Regions from separate parts of the Actinomyces wuliandei genome, predicted to be linked through region 2. Evidence: riboswitches for the same ligand, from Rfam matches in the RefSeq annotation. Region 2 holds a riboswitch; the other holds the start of a gene.
What was found. Region 2 has a riboswitch for S-adenosylmethionine ahead of metE (5-methyltetrahydropteroyltriglutamate--homocysteine S-methyltransferase). Riboswitches for the same ligand answer to the same signal wherever they lie in the genome.
Positions count from the first base shown of each region.

Region 1: linked by a shared signal. The riboswitch ahead of CWS50_RS12245 (methionine ABC transporter ATP-binding protein) and the one ahead of metE (5-methyltetrahydropteroyltriglutamate--homocysteine S-methyltransferase) in region 2 are both predicted to bind S-adenosylmethionine.

Region 1 covers NZ_CP025227.1:2,952,197-2,956,776, forward strand. Annotated here, with positions in the region: gene CWS50_RS12235 (MetQ/NlpA family ABC transporter substrate-binding protein) at 1-597, opposite strand, end outside; gene CWS50_RS12240 (methionine ABC transporter permease) at 819-1,463, opposite strand; gene CWS50_RS12245 (methionine ABC transporter ATP-binding protein) at 1,580-2,569, opposite strand; SAM riboswitch class I at 2,759-2,848, opposite strand; gene CWS50_RS12250 (alpha/beta hydrolase) at 3,180-4,214, shown strand; gene CWS50_RS12255 (arsenate reductase/protein-tyrosine-phosphatase family protein) at 4,228-4,580, opposite strand, start outside.
Region 2 covers NZ_CP025227.1:345,260-349,839, reverse strand. Annotated here, with positions in the region: gene metE (5-methyltetrahydropteroyltriglutamate--homocysteine S-methyltransferase) at 1-1,716, opposite strand, end outside; SAM riboswitch class I at 2,102-2,188, opposite strand; gene CWS50_RS01460 (hypothetical protein) at 2,303-2,575, opposite strand; gene CWS50_RS01455 (methylenetetrahydrofolate reductase) at 2,778-3,902, opposite strand; SAM riboswitch class I at 3,911-3,993, opposite strand; gene CWS50_RS01450 (alpha/beta fold hydrolase) at 4,421-4,580, shown strand, end outside.

The DNA of each region.
Region 1 (4,580 bases), 500 kb from region 2:
GGTGACGTCGTTGACGCCGGGCATCTCGACGGAGTCGTCCAGCTCGATGAGCCCGTTGTCGGCCAGCAGCTGCAGCCCGCGGGCTGTGTTGGCAGGGTCGCTGTTGAGCAGGATGAGCCCTCCCTCGGGGAGGTCGTCCACCGAGGTGTGCTCAGAGGAGTACAGGCCCAGGGGCTCGATGTGGACGTCGGCGATACTGACGAAGTCGTACCCCTTCTCGTCAATCTGCTGCTCCAGGAAGTTGGGGGTCTGGTAGAAGTTGGCGGCCAGGTCGCCATCGTTGAGGGAGGTGTTCGGCGTCTGGTAGTCGTTGATCTCCACGATGTCCAGGCTGATGCCACTGCCCTCCACCAGGTTGTCCTGGACGTACTGCAGGATCTGCACGTGGGGGACGGGCGTGGCCCCGACCGAGATGACGACGTCGTCGCCCTGCTCCTCGGTACCGGGGACCGGCCCCGAGCTGCTGCCGCAGGCGGCCAGGGTCGCCCCGACAGCCACGACGAGCCCGGTGGAGAAGGCACGACGGGTCAGGCCGGGCGACGTGTCCGGAGCCGTCCCCACGCGGCGCCCGGGGGAGACAGGAGAAATGGAAGACATGTGAGAGGTCCTTTCGGGTGCGAGCCGTGGGTCCCAGGCCGACAAGGCCCTGGCCACGGCAGCTGCAGGGTGTCAGGTAGGCAGTCGCCCGCACAGGCCGACCGCCGCCGAGGTCGGGTGCCGTACCGGGGTGCCGGGCGGTCACTGCCGTGAGTGGGGCGTCAGCCCCCGGCAGCGGCCCAGGCCCCAGACGGCTCGCCGTTCCTCCGGCTGGTGGTTCCTCAGCGGTGGTCCACCAGCCGGCTGAGCATGTCGCCAACCAGCTGGATGGCAGCGACGATCAGCAGGATCAGGACGACGGAGACGACCATGACGTCGGACATGCTGCGGTTGTAGCCGTACTGGATGGCAAGGTCCCCCAGCCCCCCGCCCCCGATGGTGCCCGCCATGGCGGTGTAGCCCAGGAGGGCGATCAGGGTCACCGTGGCCGACTGGATGAGGGTGGGCAGCGCCTCTCGGACCAGCACCCCCCAGGTGATCTGGGTCCCGGAGGCCCCCATCATGAGAGCCGCCTCAACCTTGCCGTGGTCCACGTTGTTGACCGCCGTCTCCACCAGGCGCGCGTAGAAGGGGATCGCCCCGATGGTCAGCGGGACGCAGACGGCCTGCCAGCCCAGGGAGGTGCCCACGATCAGCCGCGTCAGGGAGGCGATAGCGACCATGAGGATGATGAAGGGCATGGAGCGCCCGACGTTGACCACGAAGGAGAGGACCTCGTAGAGAGGACGGTTGCGGTGCTGGCCACGCGTGCCCGTCGTCACCAGCGCCAGTCCCAGGAGCAGCCCCAGGACGACTGTCAGGAACCCTGAGACAAGGGTCATCTGCATCGTCTCGGTGACCGCACTGAGGAGCCTGCGCTCGAACACCGGGTTGTTCTGCCACGTCTGGTCCTGTCTGCTGGCGGCCAGGACCGCAGGGCCCAGCACACCCAGGGCCGCCTGCGTGGAGCCGTGCGCGGCAGCAGAGACACCCACAAGAAGACTCACGCTCGTACCTCCGCAGTAATACCGGCCTGGCGCAACGCGGTGACACAGCGCGACGCCTGGGCAGCGGGAACGGTCACGGCCAGACGGCCGATCTGGGCCGCGCCGACCGTCTCAAAGACCCCGGAGGCGATGTCCCCGCCCAGCTCGGCGACCATCGACATCAGGGCGACCGCCGCCGGCTCGCCCGGGTGCGCCGTGACGCACACGTCAAGGACCGCGTCCCCGGAGGCGCGAGCAGCCTCAGGGACGGCGGGGAGAGGAACCACCTCACGGGAGAGCCGGGAGGATGTGTCCAGCACGACGTCCTCCAGGCGGCCGCCCTCCACGACCCGGCCCGCCTCCAGCAGGCTCACCGCGTCACAGACCTGGCGGACCACGCTCATCTCGTGGGTGATGATGATGACGGTCAGGCCCAGGGCGTCACGCACGTCCCTGATGAGCCCCAGGATAGAGCGCGTGGTCTCCGGGTCCAGGGCGGAGGTGGGCTCGTCGCACAGCAGGACGTCGGGGTCGTCGGCCAGCGCCCGGGCGATACCGACGCGTTGCTTCTGGCCGCCGGAGAGCTGAGCCGGGTAGGAGGCACCCCGGTCAGCCAGCCCCACGAGCTCAAGCATGCGCTCAACAGTCTGGCGGCGCTGCCCCCTGGGCACACCCGCCAGGGCCAGGGGGTAGGCGATGTTCTGCGCCGTGGTGCGCTGGTCCAGGAGGTTGGCGTGCTGGAAAACCATCCCGATGCGACGGCGGGCCTCACGCAGCTGGCGGGCGGACAGGGAGGTCATGTCCTGCCCGGCGACACGGATACGTCCCTCAGTGGGACGCTCCAAGGAGGTCAGGCAGCGCACCAGCGTGGACTTGCCCGCCCCGGAGGTCCCGACGATGCCGTGGATGGTCCCGGGGGCGACGTCGAGGCTCAGCCCGTCCAGGGCACGCACCTCCACCCCTGCACGCAGGCGGTAGACCTTGCGGACGTCCTTCAGCGAGATCATCGGGTCGGGCGACGCCGGGGCGTCCTCCCCGGGGGTTGAAGACACAGAGGACAGGGACGCACCTGCAGCCTCCCGGGGGCCGGGGGCTGTCTGCCCACCACGCCTCCCAGCCTGGCTGGAGCCACCAGACCCCTTCCGGTGGGCTGACCTGTCGTCCGGGGGGCTCACAGCTGGTCCGCTCACTACCTACCTCCATCGGTCCTGGCGGAAGCACCCGCACCGCGAAGGGGGTTGCTGCAACGTCAGCGAGCCAGGTCTCTCGGCTGCTCTGGATGGTCGGTCATACGTTACGCACCCCGGACCCCGAGGGCAAGCTGACACCCTCAGGGCTCCCGCACCCATGCCACGGCGCACACGTCCGCCCCACGACCAGGCTGCGCCCTCCCCGCCTGGGCACTGCACGTCCGGCCTCTACGGCAGGGTGTGGCTCCTCGGCGGCGCCCTCCCCGCCTGGGCACTGCCGTGCGCAGAACCAGACGCCTGGCCCTCCCTGCCACTCGACCCTCCCCAGGCGGCCGCTGCCCTGCGCCCGCCCGCAGAAGGACATCCCGCAAGCGGGCACACCCCCCGCGACGCCTCCGCACGTCGAGGACTGTGCTTGGATCACGCTATGAGTCCCGAACCGTCCTCGTCCGCCGCCGACTCCCTCGCTGAGAGTGTCACACCTGACATCCTGGGAGACCCGTGGGTGGCCCGGCGCGTCCCTGTCCAGGAGTCACCCCGGAAGGCGCCCGGCGCCCACCACGCCGTCCTGGTCCACCAGCACCAGGCCGGGCAGGAGGGCGCGCCGCGACACGCCAAGGCCGTGCTCTACATCCACGGCCACAGCGACTACTTCTTCCAGACCCACCTGGCCCAGACCTACCTGGAGGCGGGCTACGAGTTCTACGCCCTTGAGCTGCGCTCCTGCGCCCGGGCCGGGGCCGGGCACCCACACCCCCACAGCGTGCGCGACCTCCGCGTCCACGACGAGGAGATCGCCAGGGCGCTGCACATCATCCGCTCCGAGCACAGGCACGACACCGTGGTCCTCAACGGGCACTCCACCGGTGGCCTGCAGGCAGTCATCTGGGCGGCCGACCACCCGGCCACAGTGCAGGCCGTGGTCCTCAACTCGCCCTGGCTGGACCTCCAGGCCTCCGCGTTCATGCGCTCCTACGGAACCGCCTTCGTGGACCTCCTGTCCCGTCACGACCCCGACCGGGTCATCCCCGACCCCCGCAGCGCGGGGTACGGGCCCGGCGCCGTCGACATCTACGTACGTGCTCTGCACCAGCGCTGGGAGGGAACCTGGGACTGGGACCTGGCCCTCAAGCCAGCAGTGTCCTTCCCGGCACGCGCCGGCTTCCTGACAGCGGTCCGCCGTCTGCACCGCGAGGTACACCACGGCCCGGGCATCCAGGAGCCTGTCCTGCTGTGCTGCTCGACGACCACCGGGCGGATACCACCGACGGTCGAGGAGGCCCAGCGCAGCGACATCGTGCTGTCAGTGGAGCAGATGCTGGCACGCGCACCCTTCCTGGGACCGGACGTGACGGTCTGCCAGATCCCCGAGGGAGTCCACGACCTGGCGCTGTCCCGGCCCGCCGCCCGGGCACAGTACCTGGCCTCCGTCACCGAGTGGCTGCACGCCCGGCTGGGCTGAGCGCCCGGCAGCCTCAGGTCCAGGACCGCAGCCGTGCAGCCAGCCCGTCGCTGACACGCTCAACCACCTGGAGAGTGTCGGCAAAGTCCTCCACGGACCCGTACCAGGGATCAGGAAGGTCCGGTACCACCTCCGGGACCGCGGCGGTACCGGGTACCGGCGACGCGCCCGAGTGGTCAAGCGACACCTCAGGATCCAACGCCCGGTACATCATCACACGCGAGAGGTCGGCGCCCAGGCGCTCACCCCGGCGCCGCAGCTCACGCCAGTGGTGGGCGGTCATGGCCAGGAGGAGGTCGCTGCCTGTGATCTCAGCGTCGCTGATGCGGCGGGCACGGTGGGTCGCGATGGCCTCGGAGGCCTCCG
Region 2 (4,580 bases):
GGAGGACCAGGCCACCGTCATCGGCGCGGGGCGCACCACGTCACCCCACAGGACGGAGGGACGGGTGCAGCGCGACCCGTAGGACTGGACCCACCCGTGCTCGGTGGTGGCAAAACCGTCCAGGAGCTCGGCGAAGTACTGGACCATGTCGTTGCGCTCGGCCTCGCCGTGGACCAGGACGTCCAGGCCGATCTCCTCCTGGAGACGCACTACCGAGGCGATCTCGGCGCGCATCGCCTCCTCGTAGGCGGCCTGGTCGAGCTCGCCGCGCCGGTAGGCGGCACGCGCCCGGCGGATCTGGGAGGTCTGGGGGAAGGAGCCGATAGTGGTCGTGGGCAGGACGGGCAGGCCCAGACGCGCCTGCTGGGCTACCTGACGCTCGGCGTAGGGGGCGCGGGTGCGGTCCGCCTCGGTGACCGCAGCCACCGCCTGACGGACCTCCGGCCGACTGACCCCCGGGTGGGCGGCACGCTCAGCCCGCAGACGGGCGTCCTCGGCCAGCTCGGCGGCCACCGCCTCACGCCCCTGTGCCAGCCCCCGGGCAAGCACCTGCACCTCACCCACCTTCTGGTCGGCGAAGGCCAGCCAGGAACGGATCTCCGGGTCAAGGGAGGTCTCCCGCTCGACGTCGTGAGGCACGTGCAGCAGCGAGGTGGAAGTGGTCACAGTCACCGGCGTGCCCGGGGGCAGGGCGTCACGCAGCCGCTCCAGGGTGGTCAGGGCGGCGTCCAGGTCAGTGCGCCAGATGTTGCGCCCGGAGACCACCCCGGCCGCCACAGCCTTCCCCTCCAGGGCCGCCAGGTCCGCTGGCGCTGGCAGGTCCCCGGCCACCAGGTCCAGGCCGACTGCGTCCACGGGCGTGGCTCCCAGGACGGGCAGGGCCTCGCCCAGGGAGCCGTAGGAGCCCGCCACCAGCAGGCGGGGCCGCTCCACGACCGCCCCCAGCCAGGTGTAGGCGTCACGAACGGCCTCCAGCACCCGGGTGCGCTCCACGGCCCAGGAGTCGCTGGCCAGGGCGGGCTCGTCGAGCTGGACCCACTGGGCGCCAGCCTCGTACAGGTCCATGAGGAGGTGGCCGTAGGCGTCGATGACGTCGCCCAGGCGGTCCAGGGGGGTGAAGCCGGGGGCGGCGTCGTCACTGGGCTTGGCCAGCAGCAGGTAGGTGACCGGGCCGACGACGACCGGGCGCGGGAGGGTGCCTGCGGCCACGGCCTCACGCACCTGGTCGGCGAGGCCGGTCGTGCCAGCGGCAGCCGAGCCGACATAGCGAATGGGGGTGTCCTGGTCGATCTCGGGGACCAGGTAGTGGTAGTTGGAGTCCAGCCACTTGGTCATCTCCAGGGCGGGTCGGTCTCCCTCCCCACGAGCCAGTGTGAAGTAGCCGTCCAGGTCCAGGCCGCCGTGCTCGTCGCGCAGGTCGCGGAAGCGGGCGGGGACCGCACCCAGGGCGGCGGTGACGTCGAGGACCTGGTCGTAGAGGGTGGAGTCGGCCGGGACGGCGGAGGGGGCGTCCAGGCCCAGGGCGGCCAGGCGGGTGCGGGTGGCCTGGCGCAGGCTGGCGGTGGCCTCACGCAGGTCCGCAGCGGTGGCAGTCCCCTTCCAGTAGGACTCCACGGCGCGCTTGAGCTCGCGGTCGGGGCCGATGCGTGGGTAGCCGAGGACAGTAGCCGCAGGCAGCGGGGCGGGTGCGGTGGGCTGGGTAGCAGAGGCGCTCATGAGGGTCTCCTTGCGGGGCGGGGTACGAACGAGGATGCGGTGGGCGGCGCCCGGTAGCGGGCAGGCGACGAGGACAGCGGCCCGGGGCAGGGGCGGCGCGGGAAGCGCGTCGGCAGGTGTGCCTCCCCGGGAGTCGCCGGGAGCGGTCTCCAGGGAGCCGGTGCGCAGAGCCGACCAGCGCAGTGCTCAGGGCGGGTCAGCAGCACTGTCTCAGTGCTGCCTGCCACTGTTCGGCACTGCTGGGGCTGCTCTCCTGGTTCCGGGCGTCCGGGCGCGGCGGCGTCAGGTCCTCGCCGCCCCGGGCATTCGGTCACCGGGGGCAGGCGTGGTTCGCGGCGCGAGCGCACCCGGGACGTCGGTGCTGGGTAGCCTGAGCAGCATCGCCTCTCCATCGGTCGTGGCGGAAGCACCCTGCCGGGGCGGGTTGCTGCGGCGTCACCGAGCCACGTCTCTCAGCCGCTCTGGATAGAAGGTCCGGACCGGACCTAACTGGACCGGGCAACCCTACCCCAGCCGCGCCGACCACGGAGCCGCGTCCGGACAGTGGACAGTGGTGGAGGGGTGACCGGTCAGCTGACGGGGCGGATCAGTGCAAGCGCGCCGCACGGGCCCGGTAGTAGACATAGGCAGCCGCGACAAGGACTGACAGCCCGGCAGCACCCCGGACGTGGGGGACAAAGTTCAACACCGGCAAGCCGTTCACCTCGGTAGGCCACGCCGTGTACACCCACGGGACCGACACCGGCACGTCAGCGACAAGGACGACAAGAGCGGCCCCGACGCACAGCAGGAACACACTACAGGCACCGAGAACAAGGCCGGCCACGACCAACGAGGCCGCCCGGAGGACAGAGGACATGAGCACCTCCTTGTCACCTCAGTGACATGACATGAGCGCCAACCGCCCTTCCATGGTAACACCGCAGCATCATTACCTCGGGCAGCCCCGACGGGCAGCCCCGGTTCCGTCTCTATGACAGGGAGACAGTCTGCGCTCATATACGTCTCGTCCCCCACGGTCGTCCCCACGACCCGGCTCTGCCCACCCAACAGCCCCCTCCCTACCAGGCAGAGGGGCGCCGGTCCCCGCCGGGAGTGGCGTTGAGGTAGGCCAGGTCCACCTCGTGCTGGGTCTCCAGGTCGGGCTCCTGCCCCCGGAAGATCCCTCCCAGGCGCAGGTGGGAGACGACGTCGAGCGCGGGCCGGGTCCGGTTGAAGGTGTAGAGGTGCACGCCGGGGGCACCGCCGTCGAGCACCTGGGTGGCCAGGCGCAGGGTGGCGTCGATCCCCGCCGCCACGGCCTGGGCACCCTCGGCCCGGCTCAGGGTGGCGCTCAGGTCGGCCGGGACCCGCACGCCGGTCAGCGACTCCAGGCGGGTCAGGCGGCGCAGGTCGGTCAGGGGGATGATGCCGGGAAGGACCGGCATGGTCACCCCGCTGTAGGAGGCGGCGCGCGACAGCGACAGGTAGTCCTGCGCGTCGTAGAAGACCTGGGTGATGGCCATGTCGGCACCCGCCTCCTGCTTGGCGGCCAGGACCTCCACCTCAGCCCCCAGGTCCTCGCAGGCGGGGTAGGCGGCCACGGCCACCTGCAGGTGCCGGGCGCCGTCACCGAAGTACTCGTCCTCGACCTCGCGGATCACGCGTACCAGGTCGCTGGCGTAGCGCAGCTCACCGGGGACGTCGCTCGCCCTGGTCCCGCGCGGAGGGTCGCCCCGCAGCGCCAGGAAGCGGCGCACCCCCAGGCCCAGGAAGAGGCGCACGATCTCCACCACGTCGCGCCTGCGGTAGCCGATGCACGTGAGGTGGGCCATGAGCGGCACCCGGCTGGTGGCCAGCACGTGGGTGACGACGTCCTCAGCCGGGTTGTGCTCCCGCACCGCACGCACCCCCGGGCCGCCGTCAGGGTCGGGCGCGAAGGTGGGCCGGTAGGTGACCGAGACGAAGTCGGGGAGCACCCCCAGCAGCCGGTCCAGCGCCCCCCACGTCTGCGAGGCGTGGACGCCGGGGCGGGGAGGGAAGAGCTCCAGGGACAACGAGGGCAGCCCCGCCGGGGCCGGCGCGGCACCGACGGCACCTGGGGACGCAGCCCGCTCGGGCGCGAAAGACCCCGCTGCGGGTAGGGGTGGCCCGGTCACGGGAGCCCGGTCTGCGTCATGCTGGTCCAGTCGGTCCAATCGGTCCATGGTGCGGTCCTCCATCGGTCCTGGCGGAAGCACCCGGAGTGGGTTGCTGCGGCGTCACGGAGCCAGGTCTCTCAGCCACTCTAGATGGAACAGCCCAAGGGTAGACGAGCCCTGCCAGCGCCGTCACCAGGTCCGGTATCCAGGACACGGCCAGGAGCGCCGCTGCCACGCGTGCTGCACATCTTCAGCGCCCACTTGCCAGTAGCAACGCGGCACCCTTGCAGGAACTCCGCGGATCCGCCTCACACTGGTGCGCTCCAGGCAACCGAAGATGTGCGCAGCAGGTCTTGCTGCACATCTTCAGCGTCTTTCACCGCCGCCTCAGGCATCAGCACACCCGCTTTCCGCATGGTGGCCTCACGGCCACGCACCCGACCTAGCCCAAGATGTGCAGCCACCCCTCGCGCCCCGCCCTGAGCCCGCCAGAGCAGCCACAGGCTCACGCTGGAAGCGCAATTCCCCAGGACGACCTCCGCGACCTGGTGACCCGCGCCAGCTTCTGGCCTAAGCTTGTAGGCATGAGCATGGTGCGTATCGACACCCCGCGCGGTGTCACCCTGGTGGGGTCCTTCGTCCGCCCCGGCGGCACCCCGCCGCAGGTCGGCGAGGACGGCCCGGGCGAGCCCGCCCGCCGGGAGGGCGTGGTGCTGCTGGCCCACGACTTCCTCGCGGACCGCC